DNA from 4 places in the Bacteroides luhongzhouii genome. Region 4 is predicted to be linked to each of the others. Evidence: riboswitches for the same ligand, from Rfam matches in the RefSeq annotation. Region 4 holds a riboswitch; each other region holds the start of a gene.
What was found. Region 4 has a riboswitch for cobalamin ahead of GD631_RS19270 (TonB-dependent receptor plug domain-containing protein). Riboswitches for the same ligand answer to the same signal wherever they lie in the genome.
Positions count from the first base shown of each region.

Region 1 (5,093 bases), 600 kb from region 4:
CCATGATAACTCCCGGTTCACAACTTCCTCCTTCTGGCGCGCCAGAGTCTGGATTAGCCGCAGAATAAAAAGCATTGCCAAGTACCCGGAAATCACGTTTCCCGGTAACATTGGTTATCGTATGGTCAAAACCGACTACAACATATCCTCCGAATCCCCCTAACGAAATCATCCCTTTTTTATTATTGCCAATGGCTGCCAATACTTTTTCATTCATAGCCTCCTGTGTATCACCTTCTTTATATACTGGCAATGTATTAGTAAATTGTCCGACAGCCGGAACAAAATCAAAAACTTTAGTAACATAAGCTGTCGCTCCTTCAGGAGCTGGTTCTATGTTTTCAAAAGTTACTGTAACCGTAAAGGGATAATCAAAACGACTCTCTCCCTGTGACACACGTAATGTCAATTCGTATTCTCCCACCTCTTCAAACATATACTCCAAGCCTTTCGTCTGAGCAATTTCAGTACCATCCAACAACCACACATAAGAGATTCCTTCGTCTGATTCACTTTCAACCTGCACTTTTAGTAGTTGATCTATCACAACCGCAAAACCACCCTCCGGTTGTGATACACGAATATCCTCCTTCTTTAGTTGATAAGCCGCCGGAGTATTTTCTTCATCACTACACCCTGTAAATGCAGTTCCCCAAAATAAAGAAACTGCAATGACTAATGTTAGTCTTAAAATCTTTTTGTCCATTTTTATTAAATATCAGTTAGTTATTGAAATGTTTTCGTTGTAAAAGCAAAATGAGCCGGTATATCGCCTGCCCTGACTTTCCATCTTTTCTTTCCTTCAGGACTAAAACAATAGAGATAACCAGGCACGACATAACTTTTTGCATCTGTTACAAATATTTCTTTCGTCTCCGGGTTCACAGTCACCCCATACGGAATTGCTATTTCCGCCTCTGTTCCATCGGTTATAAAATTGCGAGAGACCATTTTATTTTGTTTCACGTCATAGAGAGCATAAGTAATTGTATTACTTTCTGTAACGTAACTCCATTCTACACTAGTCATATAAATAGAGTCCCCACTCAAACACATTTCACTCGCGGCAATACCCAAGCTTCCCGTCACACGATCCGTTTGAGTATCTATAACAAAGACATCTGATCCGGTTCCATAATAATCCCCTCGCGAGCTAACATATATACGTCCATAACGATCCAACTTCATATGGTGAAGATTAATAGCTACATCAATTGTTTTAATAACCTGAAAAGTCTTCAAATCAATAACCGATACAGTCCGGTCATAATCAGGGAAACGATATCCGCCAGAATTGGCAACATAAAGTTTTCCATCCTTTATCACCATCTCTTCCGGTTGATAACCGACTACCACTTCACGGGTGATAGCTAAATTTGTCGTATCCACTTCAACCACTTTTCCCGGACGTGCATTGGGATCTATCCCAACAGGTCCCGCATACGAACTGACATACGCCTTTCCATTACTAAAAGTGATATAACGGCAATTAACCACATCTATTTGCCCCAAATGTTGTGCAGTTTCCACATCCATCACCTCTATAAAATTGGAACAATTGATTACAGCATACAACTTGTCTCCATAAATCTGCAAGTCATTTCCAACATCTCCCAGTTCCTTCACTACAGATGGATTCCGTTCAGCATAAATATTACGATGATACTTACCGGTAGTACTGTCATAAAAATCAAGTGTACACTTATTACTACCCATATTTCCTTCATTGAGAAGATACATTCCTTTAATATGAACACCCCCTAAAGGATCCTTGCCGATTTCTATCTCATCAGAAGGTAAAACCGGAAGTTCCCCCCGACAAGCCAGCAAACAAGCACTTGCTAATATTCCAAACAAGACGCGTGAAAGAATATTATTCACAATCATATAGTTAAGTTTAAAATGAATTTAAAGTTAGTTCCTGGCATCGGATAAGACCTCACCACTTCATATTGTTGATTAAAAATATTATTGACTTCCAAAGTCAACTTAAAATCATTCTTTTTCCAATTGAATTTCTTCGCTATAGACAAGTCACTTGTATACCAAGGAAGACGATAATTATCCGGAGTATTAGCCGAAACATCATAACGCTCACCTGTATATATAAAACTATAGTTCAGTTCCCATGATTTGTATTCAGCATTTAGTATAGCCGAGCCACTATGCCAAGGTATATACGATATTTGTCCTCCATATGTATCCTCATCCAACTTATCAGTAAAATCCTGTGCTTTCTGATAAGTATATGATAAGCGGCTGTCAAAGGTCCAATTATCACCTAATTTCCAGGCTCCTTGTAAAACAACATCCACTCCTTTAATTTCAACAAGCCCCAAATTAATCATTGTCCAACGAAAGAAATTATTGGTAGGAGTAGCTATTATTTTATTTTCCACTTCATTATAATATGCATCCAACTGAACATTCAAGGCTTGCAACCATGTTTCAGTAAATAACTTCTGATAAGTGAATCCAATATTATACTGATTTGTATATTCTGGTTTTAATTTTATATTTCCTATGAATGTATAATACAAATCATTTAAAGTCGGCATACGAAATATCCGCTTATAAAAGGTACGCAAATTAAAATCAATATTCTTGAAAGGTTTATAGGAAGCGATGGCGGTAGGAGTAAATTCCATTTTATTCCCAGCTGAAGTAGTATCCGAAGCAACGTTCTCATGCACGAAAGTTCCCAAGACACTGGCCTGAAACTTAAAACGATCAAAATGTAAAGAGGTAGCCGCCGCCACCAACGTCGTATTTCGCCGTGGATAAGGGAAATCAGTCAGATTGGCATTCAACTTATTCCACTGGTAGTCCACTGAAAGATTTATATCCCAAAAAGGAAGAATAGTGACTCTATTAGCCATTGACAAGTAAACCTCCTGTTGACGATATGTATTATTTACATACATAGTAGCCTCCTCTTTTCTGGGATCTGCCAAATAGTGTAAATAATCATATGCATATTTGGTATTCAACAACAGACTATATGCTTCACCAAAATCTTTCTTGAAAGAAGACTGAAGAAAGAAATTGGTATCCCATTGGCGATCTTCATGTGAAAAACGATTCCGCACAACAGCACCAGGATACCCACGTTCTGAATTATAAAAATAAGCTTTTGTGCGCCAGTAACCGCCTTTTATTTTACCATATAAACCACCTTCCGTGCGTAAAGCATTCACATCGCCATTACGGCGGACTGCCGTAGTATCGTACCCCCCAGCTACCGCATAAGTAAATTTATACTTTCCGGTGGTATACATATATTCAGTACTAAGTGACGCACTTACATTCTCACTTAGTTTCTGTTCCCAAAGTAGAGATGGATTGACAACGCCAAAGGAGCCTGTTTTAAAAGCAGCTTTTACATGATAAGCCTTATTCGCCTGAAAAACAGGCGTTCTCGACTGAAGATAAATAGAACCGGCAGAACCGAAATCTTTCGCTGGCTGGAAAATAGCACTTTTCTGCCCATTATATAAAGTAACGGCCTCCATATTATCCAAAGAAAAGCGTCCCAAATCAATCACTCCATTCTGTGCATTCCCCAATTCAATGCCATCATAGAACACTCCGACATGATTCGTCCCCATACTTCGGATATTTACGGTCTTCAATCCTCCTATTCCACCGTAATCTTTTACTTGTACTCCCGAAAAATAGCGTATGGCATCTGCAACCGAATGTACGGCTAATTTTTCTAACTTATCACCAGATAAAGACTGCACCGGAATCACTTCCTTATTAATTTTAGCAGTAATTACTACTTCATGAAGATGGTGTAAGCTATCCAGTTTACTTTGTGCTGATAGTAATAAAAACATGCTCAAAAAGCATCCTATCCAAAATACTCTAAAATGAATCTGCCTGAACATAATCCTCCTGTTTATTAATTTAAATAATAAACTTTCATAGAGTTACAGCAAGGATGCAATTTTCTACATACTCAAACCAATATACGTACTTCTCCCCCGTATAATGGAACATTCAAAAAGGCATATTTCTCCTTTCTGAAACTTCACATCAGCAATTAAAGATGTATTTTGAATTAAAAACTGCACTCTTCAAACTCTAATCCCAGAAAGCTTCAAGAATTCAACTTTGGCAGGTCTTCTGACTTACTCCATTTTCCTAACGCCCTTCCCATCTCTCCAAAGTGAGACAGTGGATTTGAGTATTGTAGGAAAACTTTTGGCGGAGCTTACAGCAGCGGGTCTGTTCAGGATTTACACCTGATTCCCTTTTCACCATTCTTCCGTAGCATCGGACGAATGACACCAAAATTTCTGCGGCAAAGATACATCAAATAGAAACAAATCAGAAGAAAATTCTAATGAAAATAAAAACAAACTAATAATTAGTCCTATCTTTGCCACTCGAAAGCATCCACTAATCTTTTTTCTAATTAAAATCTGTATAAAAGTGAAATCTCCAATCTCAACTATCGCTTTACTATGCCTCTTCTTTTTGGCAAGCTGTATATCCCGTAATAAAACATCTCTGGAAGCATTCAGCCAGGATATATATACTCCCGAATATGCTTCCGGATTTAAAATACTGGGGGCAGATAATGCAGCCAGTACACTGATTCAAGTCTCCAATCCGTGGCAAGGAGCACAAGACGTGAAAATGTCCTATTTCATTTCGCGCAATGGAGAGCAAGCACCTGCAGGCTTTAATGGTCCCGTCATTCCTGCCGGAGCCAGAAATATCGTATGTATGTCTTCTTCCTATATCGCCATGCTTGATGCACTGGGAGAACTCAAACGTATTGTCGGAGTATCCGGCATCAATTACGTGTCTAATCCCTGCATTCTCGCCCACAAAGATTCAATCAAAGATATGGGAGCGGAAATGAATTACGAGTTGTTGCTGGGATTAAAACCGGACGTCGTACTATTATATGGTATTGGTGATGCTCAAACAGCTGTTACAGATAAACTGAAAGAATTAGCCATACCTTATATATATATGGGAGAATATCTGGAAGAATCTCCACTAGGAAAAGCCGAGTGGATGGTTGTTCTTTCCGAATTGATTGACAACCGGAAGAAAGGGATTGAAGTGTTCCGGGAAAT
Region 1 is NZ_CP059973.1:5,654,597-5,659,689, forward strand. Features, by position in the region: gene GD631_RS21630 (PKD-like domain-containing protein) at 1-706, opposite strand, end outside; gene GD631_RS21635 (DUF5074 domain-containing protein) at 727-1,887, opposite strand; gene GD631_RS21640 (TonB-dependent receptor) at 1,884-3,890, opposite strand; cobalamin riboswitch at 4,102-4,312, opposite strand; gene GD631_RS21645 (ABC transporter substrate-binding protein) at 4,438-5,093, shown strand, end outside.
Region 1: another riboswitch for cobalamin. It lies ahead of GD631_RS21640 (TonB-dependent receptor); the one in region 4 lies ahead of GD631_RS19270 (TonB-dependent receptor plug domain-containing protein).

Region 2 (5,093 bases), 390 kb from region 4:
CGTCGATATCAAGAACGCCGGCAAGATAAGCCGGCTGATTGGCTACGATACCTACCGAACGACCTGCCATGCGGGCAAAGCCGATGATGATATTCTTTGCAAAGTTCTGCATGACTTCGAAGAAATAACCGTTGTCTACCACACGTTCGATAATGTCTTTCATATCATACGGAACGTTCGGATCTACCGGAACGATCGTATCCAGAGAAGCGTCTTCGCGGTTGGTTTCGTCAGCGCAAGGTTGTTTCCTGGCTTCATCCATATTATTCTGCGGTAAGAAAGATAGCAGTTCACGGATGCTCATCAACAGTTCTTCTTCGGAGTTGCACATAAAATGCGTCACACCGCTCTTGCTGCTATGCGTCATTGCGCCACCCAGTTCTTCTTTGCTTACTTCTTCATGAATCACGGTTTTTACTACATCCGGACCAGTTACAAACATGTGACTTTTTTCTTTCACCATAAAGATGAAATCGGTAAGGGCGGGAGAGTAGCAAGCGCCTCCGGCACAAGGACCCAGAATGGCCGAAATCTGTGGAATCACACCGCTGGCCATTGTGTTCTGATAGAAAATATCCGCATAACCGGAAAGGCTTTCGATACCTTCCTGAATACGTGCGCCGCCCGAATCATTCAAAGCGATAATCGGGGCACCATTCTTCAACGCAAGTTGTTGTACTTTTACAATCTTTTTGGCATTGGAAGCAGACAGTGAACCGCCATATACGGTAAAGTCATATGCGTAAACAAATACCTGGCGACCGTCCACCTTTCCGTAACCTGAAACGATACCGTCTCCCGGAATTTTGTTTTTATCCATGCCGTAGTTCGTACAACGGTGAACCATTAGCTTGTCCAGTTCAACGAAAGTACCTTTATCGAGCAACATGTCGATACGTTCGCGAGCAGTCATTTTACCGCTTTCGTGTTGCTTCTCTATTTTATCAACGCCTCCACCAAGAGAAGCGATGCGGTCACGTTCCTCGAACGTGGCGTATGCTTTATTCATTTCTTCCATAATGCAATCCGTTCTTATATTATGCAATCGGTTCTAATGTTATTAATGTCTGGTCGCCGGTTATGTTATCACCTTCCTGAACCAGAATTTCTTTAATGCGGCAGTCTGAAGTCACTTTGTAGTTGCTTTGCATCTTCATGGCTTCGATAACGATAGCGGTATCTCCAGCTTTCATTTCCTGACCGGTTACCACAGGTATTTTCACTACTTTGCCCGGCATCGGAGAAATGATACAGTCATTCTGTTCTTCTTCCCCTTTCTTGCGCATACGCAGATATTTCGCTTGGCTGTCCACTATTTCTACATTGAAACTGCTATAATGCGTATTCACTTTATAACTTTTTCCGTTATCACGGCGAATCAGCTGTGCGTTCGAACTGCGTCCATCCATCAAGATGTTGCAAGTGCCGTTTTCTGCCATCACTACGTCTGCTTCAAACGTTTTTCCATCAATGGTGAGCACTACCTTATTATCTTCCTTGTTGACCAGTTCTATTTCGGCCACACGGTTTCCTATATGAATTTCCATAATTGAATTCTCTTTGTTAAAATTAGATTCTCAACACACCTTTATGCAATCCGAACTCTTTCCACTTGCTGATAGGGCGGTTGTCGGCAGCCATACCGCTGTTGTTCTCTTCGAGATTCATCAGATAGTCTATGTAGGCAGCGATCAGGGCAATATTTTCGGAGTGTTCGCTGGTGCGCATAATCCGTTGTTTCAGGTACTCGCCGTTCTTGGCAATGAACCCTGTGTCATAATGACCTTCTACAAAATCAGGTGTATCCATGATGGCACGCAGATAGCTGATGTTGTTTTTCACTCCGGTCAATTTATATTCGTGGAGAACACGGCGCATTCGCTCGATCGCATATTCGCGATTGGTAGCCCACACAATCAGTTTGCCGATCATCGGGTCATAGTAGATCGGGATTTCATATCCTTCGTATACATAGCTGTCAATACGCACACCGATACTGTTTGGCTCTGTAATCTGTTTGATGATACCCGGACTCGGCATGAAATTCATTTCAGTGTCTTCGGCACAGATACGACATTCGATAGCGTGTCCACGTTGTTGGATATTCTCTTGTTTCAGTTGAAGCACTTGTCCGTCGGCAACTTTAATTTGCTCTTTTACCAAATCTACTCCAATCACTTCTTCTGTAATCGGATGTTCCACCTGCAAGCGGGTGTTCATTTCAAGGAAATAATAGTTGCGGTGTTTATCAACAAGGAATTCGATAGTACCCGCACCGATGTAGTTCACAGCTTTAGCCGCCGCTACCGCTTTTTCACCCATGTCTTTTCGCAGTTCGGGAGTGACGAAAACCGAAGGAGTCTCTTCCACGATTTTCTGGTTACGGCGTTGCACGGAACATTCGCGTTCGCACAGATGAATGACGTTTCCATGCTTGTCACCAAGAATCTGGAACTCGATGTGATGAGGCTCTTCAACGAACTTCTCCAGGTAAACCGTGTCGTCACCAAAGGAAGACAATGATTCGCTCTTGGCAGTGGTATATGCTTCTTCCACTTCTTCGGCACTGTGGATGAGGCGCATTCCTTTTCCACCACCACCCATAGAAGCCTTCAGCATCACCGGATAACCGATTTTATTGCAAAGCTCTATTGCTTCTTCCACGCTTTTCAGGTTGTCTTGTGTGCCGGGAACTACGGGTACTCCCGCCTCAATCATTTTGATACGGGCAGCAATTTTATCTCCCATAGCTTCCATTGTTTCCGGATTGGGTCCGATAAAGATGATTCCTTCTTCCTGACATCGACGGGCGAAGGTGGCATTCTCGGACAAGAAGCCGTAACCCGGATGGATGGCGTCTGCATGAGCTGCTTTTGCCACTTCGATGATTTTTTCTATATTCAGATAACTCTCTTTGGATGCTGCCGGCCCTACGCAATAAGCTTCGTCTGCATAAAGCACGTGCTTCGCGGTCCGGTCTGCTTCGGAGAAGATAGCGATACTCGTTATCTCCATTTCCCGGCAGGAACGCATTACCCTTACGGCAATTTCACCGCGATTGGCTACTAAGATTTTTTTTATCATACTTTTTTCAATTAAGTACATACTTATTAATGTCTTCCCGTCTAATGGACATACTCCACCCGACGAAAAACAGTATTTTTTTGATTTGGGGCTTAACAAGTGATACTCTTTCTCCTAACCCACGAGGAGAGGGGCGTCTTACACAAAATGGCAGGTCTTCTGACTGACTCTTGTCTTATTTGCCTTCCCGAATAACATCAGTGGCGTTAAATTAGTTCAATTATAAGACATTGAACAGAGTTTCACAGCAGCGGGACTGTCCGGGATTTGCACCCGATTCCCTATTAATCATCGTCCGTTGGATACGGATTCTGAACCATTTCGGGGGGCAAAGATAAATAAATATTGAATAAGATGTTTCTTTTTTGCACGAAAGTTTCGATTTTGTGCAATGCTTGTCCTTAGTCCGGAAGATAAAGTGATAGGAACGAAGTATGATGCAGAGAAGTCTTTTCACCGTACAGAGAATATTCGCTTGGATATTGATAGTTGGTCGGGTAAATGCAAACGGGTTTGATTCTTTAATTAGTGTGTAACCTTGCTTCTTTTCTAAACCATCTTTCTCCTGATATTGTTAGGTTGATAATTATTAATTAAAAGGAGATTTCATTATGAAAGAAAAGAAAATAGCTCGTGAAGAAAGAAATCAGGAGAAGCTGGCTAACGGTGATTGGGTAATGGCAGAGTTTTACGCAACGTGGTGTCCTCACTGCCAACGCATGAAACCGGTTGTTGAAGAATTCAAGAAACTGATGGAAGGAACATTGGAAGTAGTGGAAGTGGACATCGACCAGGAACCTGCCCTTACTGATTTTTATACGGTGGAGTCAACCCCTACTTTTATTCTTTTTAGAAAAGGGGAACAGCTTTGGCGGCAATCCGGTGAATTACCTTTGGAAAGATTGGAAAGAGCAGTGAAAGGGTTCAAATCCTGAAAAATATTGTATCGCTTATTACAATGATATAAATAGCTGGTTTTATGCAGGTGCATTTCAGTATGGCATATATGAAGGAAAAGCAGAAAGTATTTTCTATCGAGGTACTTCTGTTTTTCTTTTTATAGCCTTTCCGTCGTCTTGATTATTGGTTTCTGTTTAACCTCAACTCGTACAGGCAAGCCTGTACTTCTTCAAGACTTCCGGTATGTTTTCCTTCATCATCAGACAGTTTGATGCATTCCCTCCATTCCTGATTGACATTCATCTTGCATTGCGTCAGTTTCATCACAATGTTCGAAGGTTCGAACCCGGTATCGTTGGTAAGGTTCGTGCCTATTCCGAAAGAGCAGCGGATTTTGTTTTTGCAGTATTCTTGAATATCCAATGCTTTTGTAAAGTCGAGCGCATTGCTGAATACGATGGTTTTGGTTGTCGCGTCAATTCCCAACTCTTTGTAACGGGCAACCAGCTTGTCGATAAACTCAAATTCATTACCGGAATCACAGCGCACACCGTCGAAAAGTTTTGCTTGTTTACGGCTAAGGTTACTAAGGAAGATGCCGGAAGTATAGGTGTCGGAAAGTGCGATACCCAAATCACCGTCATAAACATTCACCCAGTTTTCGAGTGCCATATAGTTGGCATGTTTATATCCGAACTGTGCTCCATGAAACATAAACCATTCATGAGGGTGAGTCCCCATCATTTTCATTCCATATTTCATTGCAAAGTTGCAGTTGGAAGTTCCGGTGCAATATTGTGCTGTCTCGTTCAGTTTTTTGATAACCGTTTCCTGCACATCAATAGAGAATCTTCTCCGTGTGCCGAACTCTGAAAAGCGGAGCTGGTGTTGGTTCGATAACTCTATTTTCTCCGACAGTTTGCAAAGAATCCCGTTCATGTCGGCTATATGACCGAAGAACCGGTTTTTGATTTCGGAGACAATGGCGAGCAAAGGTACTTCATATAAAGTCACTTTATAAAGCAAGTCAGTTACTTCGATGTGGAGGTGACAGGTTTCATCCAGATGAATATCAATCTTATTCGGGTCGAAACGAAAAGAAGACAACC
Region 2 is NZ_CP059973.1:5,445,554-5,450,646, reverse strand. Features, by position in the region: gene GD631_RS20860 (acyl-CoA carboxylase subunit beta) at 1-1,018, opposite strand, end outside; gene GD631_RS20855 (acyl-CoA carboxylase biotin carboxyl carrier protein subunit) at 1,038-1,547, opposite strand; gene accC (acetyl-CoA carboxylase biotin carboxylase subunit) at 1,570-3,084, opposite strand; cobalamin riboswitch at 3,217-3,420, opposite strand; gene GD631_RS20845 (thioredoxin family protein) at 3,696-4,019, shown strand; gene pncB (nicotinate phosphoribosyltransferase) at 4,165-5,093, opposite strand, start outside.
Region 2: another riboswitch for cobalamin. It lies ahead of accC (acetyl-CoA carboxylase biotin carboxylase subunit); the one in region 4 lies ahead of GD631_RS19270 (TonB-dependent receptor plug domain-containing protein).

Region 3 (5,093 bases), 420 kb from region 4:
TGTGCAAGCTTGACGCATAAAAAAAGAATGGATACGAATGTGTCATGCTTGAATGAGCCGATGCGTTAAAAGATTCGACCCATATTTGAATTTATTCATGGAATAAGAACGAATGTGTCATGCTTGAACACAAATGTTAAAAGAAATATCAGACTTTTGTGGAATATTTATAAACGAATAGAAGAAAAATGGTAGATAAAAAAATTAAAGTGAAAAGTAGGAATAAACAGAGTAAAGCAATCGGTGTCCGTCATAGTGAAGATGATGTTAAGAAAGCGGTGGTGGATTGTATTTTTAAGATAGAACAGTTGAATAATATTCCGGAAGGCTATGTGGCGAACAATTCGAATTGTTCGCGCTCTTCAATAGGACGTATATGCAAATGTAAATTTAATGGTCAGAGTCCTATCCCCGATTGGACAACTATTCATAATTATTCTGCTTGTATCATTGGAAGGTCTGAATTTATTCCCGGATTTCCCGAAGTGTTGTGCCAAATTTTAAATCTAATAGTTGACGATTCGGCAGATATAAACTGCACGGTGGATGATGACTGCCATATAGACATTGAAATTCGGTTTCATACCTCCAAAAAACTGGTTAAGGATCCTACGGAAGAGGAAGGAGATAAGAAGATAGGGACAAAGAGGAACAATAAAAAGTAGAATTAAAGACGAAAATCGAAGGAATGGACCGATGACGGGGCTGCTGTTGGCTTTCGTCGGAGGTCACTGCCGATTTTATGAAACCGTCGGGAGGAAATTCCTCGGAATTAGGCGGCTTCGGGCGATATTCTTGTCCGGTTAGGAATTTATCTTTTAGACGCGGATGACGGACGCGGATGACGGACGTGGATGACGGACGCGGATTTTTAAATAGCTGTGCAGCTTTAAAAATCCGTGTCATCCCTTTCCGTACCGCACCTTTGTTTTTTAGGGTTCTCCCAAAAACTTGAAGAATAGTCCAACTTGAGCCGGAGTAAGTAAGATTGCCTTTTCGCTGTAGCCGGTTTGGGCGAGTGCGGCTTGTAGTGCCGTATTTTTGGCAATCCAACTGCGGAGGGTGCGGCGTGCCGAGGCAGGCTGTATGTGAGGTAGATAAAGTGTGGCCAGCTGACTTTTGCTGTAAGTCTGTATGCGGGTAGAGTTTGCCGTCTCCGGTATTTCTTTTGGGCTGACGGAGGGGGCTGTTGTTTCTGTTTTCATTGTCGATACTTTCTATTATTAGTAGGTGTTCATAATTAGTTTATATCATAATTTAGGCGCGGATTACTCCTGAAAAAATAGCCATTAATTAGTAGCGGGAGCTTATCTGTTTTTTTTAGTTTATCCTGTGTGAATACGAAGATACGCTTTTTTATGCCAAGTGGTTCAGCTTTGTACAGAAGCCTCTGTTGGCATAGTTCGTGTAGAAGTTGTGCCTGTTTGTTGTCTCTTGTGACGAGTCGTCACGTCGTGTTCTTCTGCTTTTTTCTTTTCATATACTTTTGCTTTCGTAATCGGTTACAGATAGAATTTATTCATTAATCATTAAAAAGAAGAAAGGAAAAAAAGTATGCCATTAATTTACAAACCGTATCAGGCAACGCTTGCCAACAAGGAAGGACAGAAACTTTATTATCCCCGTCTGGTGAAATTCGGGAAAATGGTCAACACGCAGAAGATGGCGGAATTGATTGCGGAAAAAGCCTCGCTGACGGCGGGTGATGTTCACAACGTTATTCGCAACCTGATGTCGGTGATGCGTGAACAGTTGCTCAACAGTCGCACGGTACGTCTCGAAGGCTTGGGGACGTTTACTATGATTGCCAAGGCAAACGGGAAAGGGGTAGAGTTGGAAAATAAGGTCAGCAGTTCGCAGATCACTTCATTGCGTTGCCAGTTTACGCCCGAATACACTCGTGCCGCCGACGGGAGTGCTACCCGTGCGTTGACCACCGGAGTGGAGTTTGTGCACATCAAGGATGTAGCGGGTTCGTTTGTGGCCGATGATGTCATTGACAAAGACCCGGATGAGGATAATAAACCTGGTGGTGGAAGCGGAGAAGCGCCGGACCCGGCAGCTTAACCGGGAGTTCAATCGACAGCTGAATCCGCAGGGACTAACTGATAAGTTTGTCGGGCAAACTAAAGCTTATTAATGGACGACTAATCAGTAGCCGCGAATCGGGTATAGCTGATGGTTGCACTTCGACCGATATAAAATAGATTATCAACCTTAAAAGAAAAGCGAATGAAATTATTATTGGAAAAGTTGTTAGACATTCTTGAGGCTGTTCTGCGGTTCCGTCATCGGAGAAGCAGTAAGACAGAAAAAGATTAGTGTACGTGCCGCACGTAGCTCACGGAACCGGTAACGAACGTGGAGCAACTCATAAAGTGAAAGTAAAGTAAGGCTCAAGGCTCAAATGAAGAAGCTGTCTCCCGATGAATGAGGCAGCTTTTTTTTGTATCCATTTATTTTCTTCTATTCTTGACCGTATTCAACAAAAAAACTCTATCTTTGTTTTATAATTGAGACACAGCATATAATGGGAAGATTTATCAATCCCTTTACCGATTTTGGCTTTAAGTTTTTATTCGGCAGAGAGGTAGAAAAGGAGTTGTTAATCGACTTCTTGAACGATTTGCTCGTAGGAGAGCATGTGATTACCGACATCAGGTTCCTTAACAACGAACAGCCGCCGGAAGTAAAAACAGAACGAGGTCTTATCTACGACATCTATTGCGTGACCGATACCGGTGAACGTATTATCGTAGAAATGCAGAACCGGGAACAACCTTACTTTAAAGATCGTGCCCTCTTCTATCTTTCTAGGGCCATTACGCAGCAAGCGAAAAGGGGAGTTTGGAACTTCCAGCTGGATGCCGTGTACGGAGTGTTCTTCATGAATTTCGTGATGGATAAGGATATGCCCTCTAAAATTAGAACGGATATCGTTCTTTCTGACAGGGATACGGGGAAGCTCTTCAGCAACAAGTTCCGGCAGATTTTTATCGAACTGCCGAACTTCAATAAAGAAGAGGATGAATGTGAAAATGATTTTGAACGCTGGATTTATATACTAAAGCATATGGATACACTTGACCGGATGCCTTTCAAGGCTCGCAAGGCCGTCTTCGAGCGACTTGAAAAGTTGGCTTCCAAAGCAAATATGACCCAGGAGGAAAGAGCCCAGTATGAAGAAGAATGGAAAGTTTATAACGATTATTTTAATACGTTGGACTTTGCTGAACAGAAGGGTTTACAAAAAGGCTTACAAAAAGGTTTGCAGAAAGGTTTGCAAAAAGGTAAAGAAGAAACAGCTCGTAATTTGAAAGAATTAGGTGTGGCTGACGATATTATTATGAAATCTACTGGGCTTTCGAAAGAAGAAATAGAAAAATTATAATTTCTTTCATTCTATCGGAAAGAAAGTTTTTGTCGAAAGTGAAAAAATAGTCTATAACTTATGAAGCAAACGATAGTTGTGGAGACTTTTAACACATCCTTTTTCCGCTAAGGGTAAAGTACCTGAAAACTATATATGTCTTTTGGGTGAAATAAACGGATTTGGAATATTATCCACGTTAAAATCAGAAAAAAGTTTTCCGTTTTGGAAAACTTTCTGTATCAGCGAGAAAGAAAAGTTTCCCGAAATTTAATGTTAAAAGCTAACCAAGCTATGATATAATCTCCTATCTTTGTATCCGGTTTCGGAACTAAAAAGAGGTTTAGTCAATGAGGGAACGCTGTGCAAATCGGCGACAGTACCCGCTGCTGTAATTCTCTAAGAATCCGCACAATAGGCCACTGCATCGATGCCGGTGTGGGAAGGTGTTGCGGGGGAGAGATAAGTCAGAAGACCTGCCGAAGAGATTTTCTATTTTTAATTTATTAATGCTTTCGGGAGTTAAAGTTATGAACTACGCGGAAATTTGTATCATCAAACGTGATGGTAAAAGAGAAGATTTCTCTATCAGTAAGATTAAGAATGCAATCAGTAAAGCATTCAGTGCAAGTGGTATTCAGGATGAGCAGCAGTTGATTGCTGACATCACCATGAATGTTATCAGTCAGTTTGCTACCCCCACGATCACCGTAGAAGAGATTCAGGACTTGGTGGAAAAGTCGTTGATGAAAGTGCGGCCGGAAGTAGCGAAGAAATACATCATCTATCGCGAATGGCGGAATACGGAGCGTGAGAAGAAAACCCAGATGAAACAGGTGATGGACGGCATTGTGGCTATCGACAAGAACGATGTCAATTTGAGCAACGCCAACATGAGCAGTCACACCCCTGCCGGACAGATGATGACGTTCGCTTCCGAAGTGACTAAAGATTACACCTATAAATACTTGTTGCCGAAACGTTTTGCCGAAGCACACCAGTTGGGAGACATTCACATCCACGACCTGGACTATTATCCGACAAAGACGACAACCTGCATCCAATATGATATGGACGACCTCTTTGAACGCGGTTTCCGCACAAAGAACGGTAGCATCCGCACCCCGCAAAGCATCCAAAGCTATGCTACGCTGGCTACCATCATCTTTCAGACCAACCAAAATGAGCAGCATGGCGGACAGGCGATTCCGGCTTTCGACTTCTTCATGGCAAAAGGAGTAGCCAAATCTTTCCGCAAGCATCTGGCATCGTTTATCAACTTCTATGTGGCTATGGAAAACGGAAATCAGGCCGATGAGAAATCCATCCGCACGTTGATTAAAGAATACCTTCCGTCTATCAAGTCCACCGAGGCCGAACGCGAAACATTGCGCATCGCTCTGGTCGCTTTACAGATCATTATAGATAAGGAACACCTTGCCCGCATCGTCGAAAAAGCCTACCAGCAGACCCGTAAAGATACGCATCAGGCAATGGAAGGATTCATCCACAACCTGAACACGATGCATTCTCGTGGCGGTAACCAAGTGGTATTCAGTTCCATCAACTACGGAACGGACACTTCTGCCGAAGGCCGCATGGTGATCGAAGAACTGCTGAAAGCTACCATTGAAGGCCTCGGCACCAGAGGAGAAGTGCCCGTATTCCCCATCCAGATATTCAAGGTGAAAGACGGCGTTTCTTACTCGGAGAAAGACTTTGA
Region 3 is NZ_CP059973.1:5,475,961-5,481,053, reverse strand. Features, by position in the region: gene GD631_RS20995 (hypothetical protein) at 210-665, shown strand; gene GD631_RS20990 (DUF4248 domain-containing protein) at 933-1,205, opposite strand; gene GD631_RS20985 (HU family DNA-binding protein) at 1,555-2,067, shown strand; gene GD631_RS20980 (Rpn family recombination-promoting nuclease/putative transposase) at 2,531-3,391, shown strand; cobalamin riboswitch at 3,680-3,868, shown strand; gene GD631_RS20975 (anaerobic ribonucleoside triphosphate reductase) at 3,901-5,093, shown strand, end outside.
Region 3: another riboswitch for cobalamin. It lies ahead of GD631_RS20975 (anaerobic ribonucleoside triphosphate reductase); the one in region 4 lies ahead of GD631_RS19270 (TonB-dependent receptor plug domain-containing protein).

Region 4 (5,093 bases):
GCCCGTTTGCATACATTCTTGTTTCTGGTCAGTATTCTTTCAATCATCTTACTGATTGCCATTCTCTATATCTATATGCAAATGAAGCGACTGGCATATTCACGCTCCCAACTGAATGAAAGCAATCTGTTGCTGAACAAACATGTGGACGAACTGTCGGAAACCCATCAACTGTTGGAAAAAGCAAACGCCCAGTTACAGTCGTTAAATGAACAGTTGAAAGAAACAAACGCCCAACTTCGCGAATCCAATTATGTAAAGGAAGAATATATAGGTTACGTATTTTCCATCTGTTCCAACTATATCAGCAAGCTGGACGAATTCCGTAAAAGTATTAACAGGAAAATGAAAGCCAAACAATTTGATGACATAAAAGAATTGACAGACTCTCCGATTATGGCACAGAATGAGTTGAAAGAGCTTTACCATAACTTCGACGCCATCTTTCTACATGTCTATCCCAATTTTGTCGAAGACTTCAACGCCCTGCTGCATCCCGACGAGCAGATTTTACTAAAAGATGGAGAATTACTGAATACCGAACTACGCATATATGCGCTGGTACGTCTGGGAATTAACGATAGCGTAAAGATAGCCGAATTCTTACATTGCTCTCCGCAGACGGTCTACAACAACCGACTGAAGACACGCAACAAAGCCATTGTACCGAAAGATGAGTTCGCCAATACAGTGAAGAGTCTGGGCAAAATGCAAGAATGACCACTGTACATACTTCCTTAAAAAAGGAATATTAAAACACACGAGAATACAATAGATTGGATCACCGTGCGGAAGATTACCTAAATGCGTAGCATTTTCCTTCAGCGGAATCCTATATTTTACATTTTAGAACGTTTTTCTTTCAACACAAAAGTAATTTACCAACATACGACTCTTTTGGAAAGACAAATCATCGGTATACGGTCTTTTTGCCATTTTCCTTTTATCACCCGACGAAGACCAACCAGCTCAAAAAAGGTCCCTTTTTATGCCTTCGCAGCTTCCTCACCGAGAAACCAAAGGTTTGTCGGTGAGAAACAGAAGGTTCATCGGTGAGAAACCAAAGCTATATCGGTAAGAAATGGAGGCTTTACTTACCCCCCAAAGTGCATATTCCTCGCTAAAACATACAAAATAAGCCGGAGTTTCTGCATATTCTTGCATTTGTTTATGCAATTTCTCTTCTGGTTTAATCATGTTGAAGTATTCTTTTTCGATGGAAATCTTAAAAACAGAACATGATCCTCTTTCCAGCTCATCCTTTCCCGAACTTCCCAAATTCACCATTTGAAACTCCGGTAACTGAAAAAAAGATGATTTTTTTGATAAAAATAAAAAGAAAGCTATCTTTGTCTTCAATACATGTATACTTCAATGCACATACATAAGTTAAATGAAAAATAGCAAGTCATGAAAACGAATATAAATATCCTATTTACTTTGTGTATTCTCCTTCTTTGTGCCTGTAAAAGTGGAAACGCTTCCAATCAATGTGAAAACGAAGCTCCCCGGGATACTATTACAACCTTCATCCTGCCTGCCATCCCCACAATGATGACAGCTCCCGAACAACGAGCAGATTTTCTAGTGAAACACTATTGGGATCATGTCAACTTCGCCGACACCAATTACATCCACCACCCCGAAATAACCGAGCAAGCCTGGGCAGACTATTGCGACATACTGAATCATGTACCTTTGGAAACCGCACAAGAAGCCATGCGGAAAACAATCGAGCGAACGAACGCAGACAAAAAGGTATTCACCTACATCACCGATCTGGCTGATAAATATCTCTACGACCCCAACTCCCCCATGCGTAACGAAGAATTCTACATCCCCGTATTAGATGCTATGTTAACTTCCCCCCTGCTAGAGGAAATAGAAAAAGTACGTCCCAAAGCCCGCCGGGAATTGGCCCAGAAAAACCGCATCGGCACCAAAGCCCTGAACTTCAACTACACGCTGGCCTCCGGCGCGCAAGGTTCCCTCTACCAACAACAAACGGATTACATCCTGCTATTCATCAACAACCCAGGTTGCCATGCCTGCACAGAAACGATAGACGCTCTGAAAAACGCCCCTATCATCAACCAACTTCTGGAACAAAAGAAACTAACAGTCCTCTCCGTCTATCCTGACGAAGAACTGGACGAATGGCGAAAACACCTGAATGAATTCCCCAAAGAATGGATCAACGGATACGACAAGAAACTCGCCATCAAAGAACAACAACTATACGACTTGAAAGCAATCCCCACCCTCTACCTTCTCAACAAGGAAAAAACTGTGCTCTTAAAAGACGCCACCGCACAAGCTGTTGAAGAATACCTGCTAATGAAAAGCAATAAATAAACATACACAAGAAATCCCTGTTGACATACAGCATATAAGCCAACATAGGCCGCTTGATTAACATAGAAAAGATAGTGACGGTATATGCTCAAGATACTAACGGTATCCTTGCCATATACCGTCACTATTTACGCCGGATAGCGTCACCATTTCCCCAAAGAATCTCCCCCACCAACAACCAACCTACCTCCCCCCACCTCACACCCACCCCACACGCCTCCCCGGCCTCGTTTTTTCAGCGTCAAGCGCAGGTGTTTTCTTCGGCGTCAAAAAGGGCAGACTGTTTGAGCGTAGCGAGTTTCTGCCCTTTAGCCGGAGGAAGCACCGGAGTAGCTGAAAAAACGCAGCCTTGATCCTTTCTTTTTGGTTCTTTCTCTTTCGTATCAAGACGAAAGAAAAAGAACATCCCTTTGGAAAAAACAAATAAACTCCCTATCTTTGTCGCGCATTGGTTTGCGACTCCCATGCGGGGGAAGCAATTAAAAGGGAATCAGGTGCAAGTCCTGAACAGTCCCGCTGCTGTAAGTTCCATACAAGTTACAAGCAATTCACTCATTGCCACTGGAGACCAATCCGGGAAGGCGTTTGTAACAGGAATAAGTCAGAAGACCTACCATGCAAATAAGTTTCACTGCTTTCGAGGAAAAAGCGTTGAGTCTAATGAACCGGACAAGTCGTCTATCATTTCATTCATCACTCTGATTCAGAGAAAGTGTGTTAAAACGAATAAACTCTGCCAAGTTTATTTATGCGTGTCCGGTCGAAGGGATTTCGCCCGGACACTTATAAACAACAACAGACTGAAAAAGGAATAAATGAAAAAAAGAACATTTAATAAAGTGATCTTTGCAGTATTCAGCTGCCAATTCTTATCCATACCACTTTTTGCACAACAGCAAAAGGTAGATACGACACATACATATTCTATTCCCGAAATAACAGTATCAGACCTCTATCAAACCCGCGAAATACGCTCAACCGCTCCCCTGCAAGTATTCTCCAAAGACGCCCTGAAAAACCTGCACGCCCTGCAAGTCTCCGACGCGGTGAAACACTTTGCCGGAGTGACTGTAAAAGATTACGGAGGCATCGGCGGACTGAAAACAGTATCCATACGAAGCCTGGGAGCCCAACATACCGCTGTCGGCTATGACGGAATTACCCTGACCGATTGCCAAACAGGCCAAATTGATATAGGTCGCTTCTCGCTCGATAATGTTGACAGACTTTCTCTAAACAACGGACAAAGCGATAATATCTTCCAACCTGCCCGCTTCTTTGCAGCAGCAGGCATACTGAATATCCAGACACTTACCCCACTATTCACGAAGGACAAAAAGACCAACGTAGCAGGAGCTTTCAAAACAGGTTCTTGGGGATTAGTCAATCCCTCCCTCCTGCTGGAACAACAATTCAATAAAACATGGAGCATGTCAGTCAGTGGCGAATGGATGTCCTCTGACGGACATTATCCATATACCCTGCGCTATGGAAGTGCAGAAGGAGATCTGTCCTCACGTGAGAAACGGAAAAATACAGACGTACAGACGTTCCGTGCTGAAGCCGGACTCTACGGCAACTTCTCCGATAAAGAACAATGGCGGTTGAAAGCCTACTACTTCCAGTCCTCCCGGGGACTACCCAAAGCTACAACCTTCTATAACGACCATTCCACACAACACTTGTGGGATAAAAACACTTTCATACAAAGTCAATACAAGAAAGAATTCAGTCAGCAATGGGTGTTCCAAACCTCTGCCAAGTGGAATTGGAGCTATCAACGTTATCTGGACCCCGATACCAAGAACTCTTTAAAGAAAACGGAAAACAGCTATTATCAGCAGGAATATTACCTTTCCGCTTCTGTACTATACAGACTGTTGAGCAACCTCTCATTCTCTCTTTCCACCGACGGAAGCATCAACACCATGAACGCCGATCTAAACAACTTTGTACATCCCACGCGCTATTCATGGCTAACGGCATTCGCCGGCAAATACGTGAATGACTGGTTAACAATCTCCGCATCCGCATTGGCAACCGTTATCAATGAAGATGTAAAGAAAGGCGGCAGTGCCGGCAATCACCGTAAACTAACCCCTTACGTAAGTGCCGCATTCAAACCTTTTCATCATGAAGAATTCCGTGTACGCTTCTTCTATAAAGATATTTTCCGCCTGGCAAGTTTCAACGACTTATATTACGAAGAAGTAGGCAATACCCAACTAAAACCGGAAAAAGCCAAACAATACAACATCGGACTGACATACAGCAAGAATGTATGCCCATTCCTACCCTATTTGTCAGCAACCGTCGATGCTTATTATAATAAGGTTACAGATAAAATCATCGCTTATCCTACCAAGAACCTTGCCGTATGGAGCATGAAAAACCTGGGTGAAGTTGACATCAAAGGCATTGATGCTACAGGAAGTCTCTCCCTCCAACCCTGGGAAAAAATCCGCATCAACCTCTCGGGTAACTACACATACCAACGAGCATTAGACGTTACCCCACCCGATCCAAGCACGTATGAATCGACATACAAACATCAAATAGCTTACACTCCCCGCGTCTCCGCTTCGGGACAGGCAGGCGTCGAAACACCGTGGATCAATCTGTCTTATTCATTCCTTTTTTCCGGAAAACGCTATGCATTAGGACAAAACATTGCCGAAAACAGATTGGATAGCTATAGCGACCACAGCATTTCTGCAAGCCGTGATTTTCAGATCAGA
Region 4 is NZ_CP059973.1:5,052,754-5,057,846, forward strand. Features, by position in the region: gene GD631_RS19255 (SusR family glycan utilization regulator) at 1-720, shown strand, start outside; gene GD631_RS19260 (hypothetical protein) at 1,006-1,287, opposite strand; gene GD631_RS19265 (DUF5106 domain-containing protein) at 1,411-2,355, shown strand; cobalamin riboswitch at 2,787-2,987, shown strand; gene GD631_RS19270 (TonB-dependent receptor plug domain-containing protein) at 3,171-5,093, shown strand, end outside.